DNA from 3 places in the Vagococcus carniphilus genome. Region 2 is predicted to be linked to each of the others. Evidence: predicted binding sites of a transcription regulator. Region 2 holds the regulator's gene; each other region holds the start of a gene.
What was found. The regulator LexA, encoded in region 2, represses DNA repair genes until DNA is damaged. The targets are predictions, from matches to a motif close to CNAACANNTGTTNG.
Positions count from the first base shown of each region.

Region 1 (2,280 bases), 1.1 Mb from region 2:
TTACTTGAAATTCCTCTTGATAACTTGCTAAGAGAAGACACTGAAATCGTAAAAGACGTTACAAAAGAAATGAAGCGAAATAAATACTACCGTTTAATTTTAAAAATAAGTGCCGCTATTGTGTTAGTTTTTTTACTATTCAATTTAGTCTTAAAAGTGAATCAACAAAGATACCTAAGTAATTTAAAAGAACTGGGTTGGCAAATTTTACAGATAGACAAAATAAATCAAACTACTGACAAACAATTTGAGCTTATAGAAGGTGACACTGATTATTATGTCAATTTAGCTTCACCACGCATTGGCTTAAAAATGATAACAAGAAAAGACAATCTAGTAATAGAAGTCAAAAATGAATCACATATAGAGTTAATTATCTCAAAAGATAACGATCCAACTGCTAATGAAAATATCAATGTTAAAGTTAGGAAAAATTTGATTCTTTCTGATAAACCTTTTGATAATTTTCAACTAACAAGTGAGCAGACAAACGACTCTGTTTTAGACTATATTTCTAAAAATAAAAAAGAATATCAAGAGATGATTGATAACACCTTATTAAAACTAAACGAAATTAAAAAGTCTTAGATTGCTAAGACTTTTTTTGGTCTAAAAGAATGGATTTCCGTATTTTTCACAATAGTTATAAAAACCATATTGATTCATATACATTGTTTTTTCAATTGCTTCAGTGCTGTCAAATTCAATAGCTTCTAAAATTAGTTTTGTAAATTCATTAGGTGCAGTTCCGTTAGCAGTCACTAATTGTTGATCTCTGACAGCTTGCTGCTCCATAAAGTTAGCGCCATTTGTGTAATTCTCAAATGATTCCCATAAATAAAGAGAATTTCCTGTGTGCTTGTGATCATTTAAAAGGCCATTTCTAGCCAAATAATCAACAGCACCACATATTGCACCAACTGTTACTTCTCCTTCTAAATAGTTCTTAACTAAAGTAAATAGCGCTTTATTTTCAATCCCCCATGAGTTCCCACCGACCATAATAAACAAGTCAATTTGCTTTGGTAATTCGTCCATTAAAAAATCTATTTTAGTTGTAAATCCACCAATAGAGGTTACTTCTCTTTGAATGGAAGCTGTCTTCACTATCCAGTCTTCTTTTTTGTTTAACGTACTCGAAAGATAGGCACCTTCCCAATCGGCATAATCATCTAATAAGAAAAAAATAGCAGTCTTCATTATCAATCTCCTCTAATCATTATTTACTTAATTATAAAAGATATTTTTAACTCTTTCAAGAACACACGTTCCTGTTTTTAATCAAATTATAATCAAAAAAACTACTTATCATTTTCGATAAGTAGTTTTTCATATTATTCTTTAATTAATGTTTCAAGTCCAACAATCATCATTTCATCAAATGTTGATTGACGTTCTTCTGATGTTGTTTCTTCGCCTGTAATCATGTGATCACTCACTGTCATTAAAGCAAGAGCTTGAACACCATATTTAGAAGCTAAGTAGTATAAAACAGCTGCTTCCATTTCAACACCTAAGACACCATGTTTACCTAATTTGAAGGTATCTGATAAATCATCTTTATAGAAGCTATCATCTGATAAGACGTTACCAACGTGAATGTTAAAGCCTTTTTCTTTAGCAACATCATAAGCTGTTGAAAGTAAATCATAATCAGCAATTGGAGCAAATGTGTGATTTGGGAAATCAGCTTTCATAAAAGCTGAATTAGTAACAGCTGCTTGAGCTAATACTAAATCACGTACATGAACGTCTTCATTTAAAGCGCCACATGTTCCTACTCGCATTAATTTTTTAACATCATACTCACGAATTAATTCATTTGTATAAATAGAAGCTGATGGAATTCCCATACCTGTTCCTTGAACAGATACTTTATGTCCTTTGTAAGTTCCTGTATAGCCAAGCATACCACGAACTTCATTGTAACAAACAGGATTTTCTAAGAATTTTTCTGCAATATATTTTGCTCTTAAAGGGTCACCTGGTAATAAAATTTTGTCTGCGATATCGCCTTTTTTAGCACCAATATGTACACTCATGTTATCGCTCCTTAAATTCTTTCTAATGTACGTTTCACTAACTCTTTAAAGTCAGCTTTCACGCGTTCAGTTGTTTCTACTACTTCTTCATGGTTTAAGTTAGCTTGCATACCAGCAGCTAAGTTAGTTACACAAGTAATACCTAAAACACGCATTGACATGTGGTTAGCAACGATTACTTCAGGAACAGTTGACATACCAACTGCATCTGCACCTAACATACGAGACATTCTAACTT
Region 1 is NZ_CP060720.1:106,725-109,004, forward strand. It holds gene H9L18_RS00515 (helix-turn-helix domain-containing protein) at 1-588, shown strand, start outside; gene H9L18_RS00520 (type 1 glutamine amidotransferase family protein) at 610-1,200, opposite strand; gene deoD (purine-nucleoside phosphorylase) at 1,335-2,042, opposite strand; gene H9L18_RS00530 (purine-nucleoside phosphorylase) at 2,054-2,280, opposite strand, start outside.
Region 1: a site for LexA is predicted at 1,259-1,272, ahead of H9L18_RS00520 (type 1 glutamine amidotransferase family protein). Genes of this name have one in related genera too.

Region 2 (2,280 bases):
AATAGCGGCCCCTAAAGTAATAGAACCTGCTTCATTATCTAAATAATCGTATTCTTTCAGAACTTGTACGGTAATACTAAGAGATGTGGCACTAAAAATGATGCCTAAAAAGAATGATTCTGGAGTTCCCATGCCAATTAGATGACCGAGAATTGCGATGAAAATAAATGGTACGAAGACACCAAACGTGGCGACTATAATGGCAGGTTTTAAATACCGCCTGAGTAAGTTTAAGTCACTTTCTAATCCAACTAAAAACATTAGTAAGATAATTCCTATTTCAGAAAACATGGCAATACCATCTGTTTCTTGTACCATGTTTAAAATGGCGGGTCCAAGTAATAGACCTAGTGTTAATTCACCAAATACGACAGGCAAGTTGAATCGATTACAAAGATGACCTGCCACCTTGGTGCCTAGTAGAATAAAAATAATCATTTTTATTAACTCTAGCGTCAATAATATCCTCTCCTTAAAATTATTTAATTACATCCTTTATACTAAAATATTTATAAAAATAAAGCAAACGATATGATTTTTTTAAATTCAAAAAAACTTAATTATAGGCTTTTTATAATAATAATCATTATAGATTACGTTTTTTTATAAAAAAATATTTAAAAATATGAATAAAAATTCATTAATTATGTATTTCGAGTGGATAAAGTGTATAAATAAAAAACAACCGATATCTTTATCGGCTGTTTCTATAAGCATATTGCTGTTTTTCTTCTGTATAACGTTTATATTGTTTTCTCTTATAACTTTTTTCATCCCAAAGCATTAACCAAATCATAAACAGGGGAGTTAAAACGACCAAAGCGGCTTGCCAACCAAAAGTACCTAAGACAATTCCCAACATTAAAACAATTAACAACAATCCGTATCTTCTTATAGCTTCCATTATTGATCACTCCTAATTAATTTAGAACATCTGTTCGTATTTATATTATACAAACAAACGTTCTTTTTGTAAAGAAAAAAATAAAGCAAATTTTGCTTTATTTTTTAAATATGATTACGATATAGTCCAACAACTTTTCCGAGGATAGAAACATCATCTAAAATAATAGGTTCTAATGTATCATTTTCAGGTTGTAATCGGATATGATTAGTTTCTTTAAAAAATCTCTTACAAGTTGCTTCATTTTCATCAGTCATAGCAATAACAACGTCACCATTATTAGCAACTGATTGTTTTCTTACAATAACATGATCACCATCAAAAATTCCGGCATTAATCATGCTCTCGCCACGAATTGTTAACATGAATAAAGAATTTTCTTCATATTTTAAATCAGGTGGTAGAGGGAAAAAATCAGAAGCTTCTTCAACTGCTAAGATAGGCTCACCAGCTGTTACCACACCAAGCATTGGAATCGTTGTCGGTTTTACACCAATAACGTCTAATCCTTCGGAGGTCAATTCAATAGCTCTTGGTTTAGTTGGATCTCTTAAAATAAGTCCTTTTTTCTCTAGACGTGATAGATGACCATGAACAGTTGATGTTGAAGATAAATTAACGGCTTCACCGATTTCTCTAACGGTAGGTGGATAGCCACGTTCTTCAACTTGTTCATAGATATATCGTAAGACGTCAACCTGTCTCGAAGATTGTTTCTTTGTCATAAGTCGGCCTCTTTTCTTTTTTTTGAGTGTATCATATTTTTAAAATAAAATCAAACGGGTGTTCGCTTTTTTAAGGGGAGAATTAATTGTAATTTTTTCGGAATTAAGCTAAAATTATAGGTACGTATTAATGTTTAAGGAGAGAATAAATGTTATCAAAAGAAAAATTAGCCCGTATTAATGAGCTAGCTAAAAAATCAAAAACTACAACTGGCTTAACCGATACAGAAAAAAAAGAACAAGCTTTATTACGTGAAGAGTACTTAGCTCGCTTTAGAGGTGGGATGCGTAATCATATAGAAGGAATGAAGGTTGTTGATACTGAAGGTAACGATGTGACACCTGATAAATTAAAAGAAATTCAAAAAGATAAGGGACTTCATGGAAGATAAGTAGTCCCTTCTTTTTTGATTTATATATGAAAAGCCTTGCAAAAAAGTCTCATTAGCGTTAGAATATAATAAAGGTAAATTAAACCTAAATAGGAGGATGTATTTTATGAAGTTCGATTCAATAGATCAATTAGGTGTTAACACCATTCGTACACTAAGTTTAGACATGATTCAAAAAGCCAATTCAGGACACCCAGGTTTACCAATGGGAGCTGCTCCAATGGCTTATACGTTATGGACAAAACATTTAAAAGTAAAC
Region 2 is NZ_CP060720.1:2,069,967-2,072,246, reverse strand. It holds gene H9L18_RS10205 (cation:proton antiporter) at 1-459, opposite strand, end outside; gene H9L18_RS10200 (hypothetical protein) at 695-904, opposite strand; gene lexA (transcriptional repressor LexA) at 1,009-1,629, opposite strand; gene H9L18_RS10190 (DUF896 family protein) at 1,779-2,021, shown strand; gene tkt (transketolase) at 2,128-2,280, shown strand, end outside.

Region 3 (2,280 bases), 1.1 Mb from region 2:
CGTAATCAAGACGTTCTGCTTTTGTCATTTGATAATCAATATCTAATGTTTCAGAAACACTGTAAACATCTGTAGCCATAACGCCTGAATCTTTTGTTGAGGATTGACCGACATCACAACCATACCAAACAGCCTCTCCTGCTTTTAGTTGATCGATAGCTAATTTTTTAAATGTTTCAATATCAACATTTAAGTGACGAACTTCTTTTCCACCAACAACATTACCTAAAAGTTCAACTGAATACATATGATTATATGGTTTATCAGCAGTTGGTGCGTTAATGACACTAACATAATCTGCTAAATCTCGACCAATAAATTCATCATAAAAAGATTGAGGTGTTAGGTTTTGTTTCAACTGGTAATTTCCATCAGTATCGACATAAGAAAAATCAAATGAGTCTGGTGGAGTACCAAGACTTGTTGCTAATAAATTGTAAATTTCTTGCAACATTCTTTCTTTTACTTGAGCAATTTCTTCGCTTGTTTTGCTGTCTGATACCATTTTTCTTAAAGTGACAGCATCTTTTCTTAATTTTTTATTGAGAAAATCATTTATTTCACGACTTTGAGAACTGCTGAAAGTTTCTGGCATAATTTGTTTTGGAACGATACCATATTTTTGAATGATTGCTACTAACATATCCCATTGTCCACCGTCTTGTTGGGGTGTTTGTAAAAGGAAAGCAACCTTTCGACTTGTTAAAGATTCGTTACTAGTAGCTAAAATATTTTCATAAAAATAGTTAGCTTTTTCAAACTTATCCCAGAAGAAAGTATAATTTTGAGATAACTCAAAATCTTTAATATGGAAGGTTTGACTTATTTGGTGACGGAAAGTGTTTAAGGCTGCAAACATCCAGCACCGTCCACTTTGTTTTTGATTTGAGACATCCCCTGTATCTAAATCAATAGAAAACACAGGATTATTTTTGACGATAGAAGCTTGATTTTCAGATGAAGCTAAAATCCCATTTTTCATAACTGCTCGCTGACTGATTAAATGACTAGGAACAGAATGATATTTATTATTAAATTGTTTGATTTGTTCGATAGAAATTTCTTTTGACATAAATTTAATCATCCTCTCATAATTTGACTACACCTTTATTGTACTCTTTTAATTTAAAAAGAAAAGCCATATGAATGACCGATTTTTTTAGGCGTTTCAATTGGCGAAAATATGTTCGCTATGGTAAAATAAAAAGGTCAATATACAACCAAAGGAGAATGAAATTATGATAGAAAGAAGTACTGATCATACCTTTGATTTGGTTTCGAAATATGAGCCATCTGGTGATCAACCAGAGGCAATAAAAACCCTTGTAGATAATATAAATAAAAAAGAAAAAGCTCAGATTTTACTAGGTGTGACAGGATCGGGTAAAACTTTTACGATGTCAAATGTGATTAAAGAAGTCAACAAACCTACCTTGATTATTGCTCATAATAAAACGTTAGCAGGTCAATTATATAGTGAGTTTAAAGAGTTTTTTCCAAATAATGCTGTTGAATATTTTGTTAGTTATTACGATTATTATCAACCAGAAGCGTATGTTCCTTCAAGTGATACTTATATCGAAAAAGATTCAAGTGTGAATGATGAAATTGATAAATTACGTCACTCAGCTACTAGTTCATTGCTAGAGAGAAACGATGTGATTGTGGTTGCTTCTGTTTCTTGTATTTACGGATTAGGAGATCCAAAAGAATACCAAGAGCAAGTTCTGTCTTTACGTGTTGGGATGGAGATGGAAAGAGATCAACTATTAAGAGAATTGGTAGATATTCAGTTTGACAGAAATGATATTGATTTCCAACGGGGACGCTTTAGAGTTCGAGGAGACGTAGTAGAAATATTCTTAGCTTCTCGAGATGAACAAGCTCTTCGTGTGGAATTTTTTGGTGATGAGATTGATAGAATCAGAGAAGTAAATGCATTAACTGGTGAAATTATGTCAGATACAGAACATGTGGCTATTTTCCCGGCTACTCATTTTGTGACAAATGAAGAACAAATGGAAAAAGCTATTACAAGAATTCAAGATGAATTAGATGTTCGACTAAAAGATTTAAGAGAAGATGAAAAATTGATAGAAGCACAACGCCTTGAACAACGAACGAACTATGATATTGAGATGATGCGTGAGATGGGCTATTGCTCAGGTATTGAAAATTACTCTCGTCATATGGAAGGACGAGACGAAGGAGAACCACCTTATACATTAATTGATTTCTTTCCAGAAGATTCTTTAATTATGGTGGATGAGTCTCACGTAA
Region 3 is NZ_CP060720.1:928,688-930,967, forward strand. It holds gene H9L18_RS04655 (C1 family peptidase) at 1-1,072, opposite strand, end outside; gene uvrB (excinuclease ABC subunit UvrB) at 1,239-2,280, shown strand, end outside.
Region 3: a site for LexA is predicted at 1,177-1,190, ahead of uvrB (excinuclease ABC subunit UvrB). Genes of this name have one in related genera too.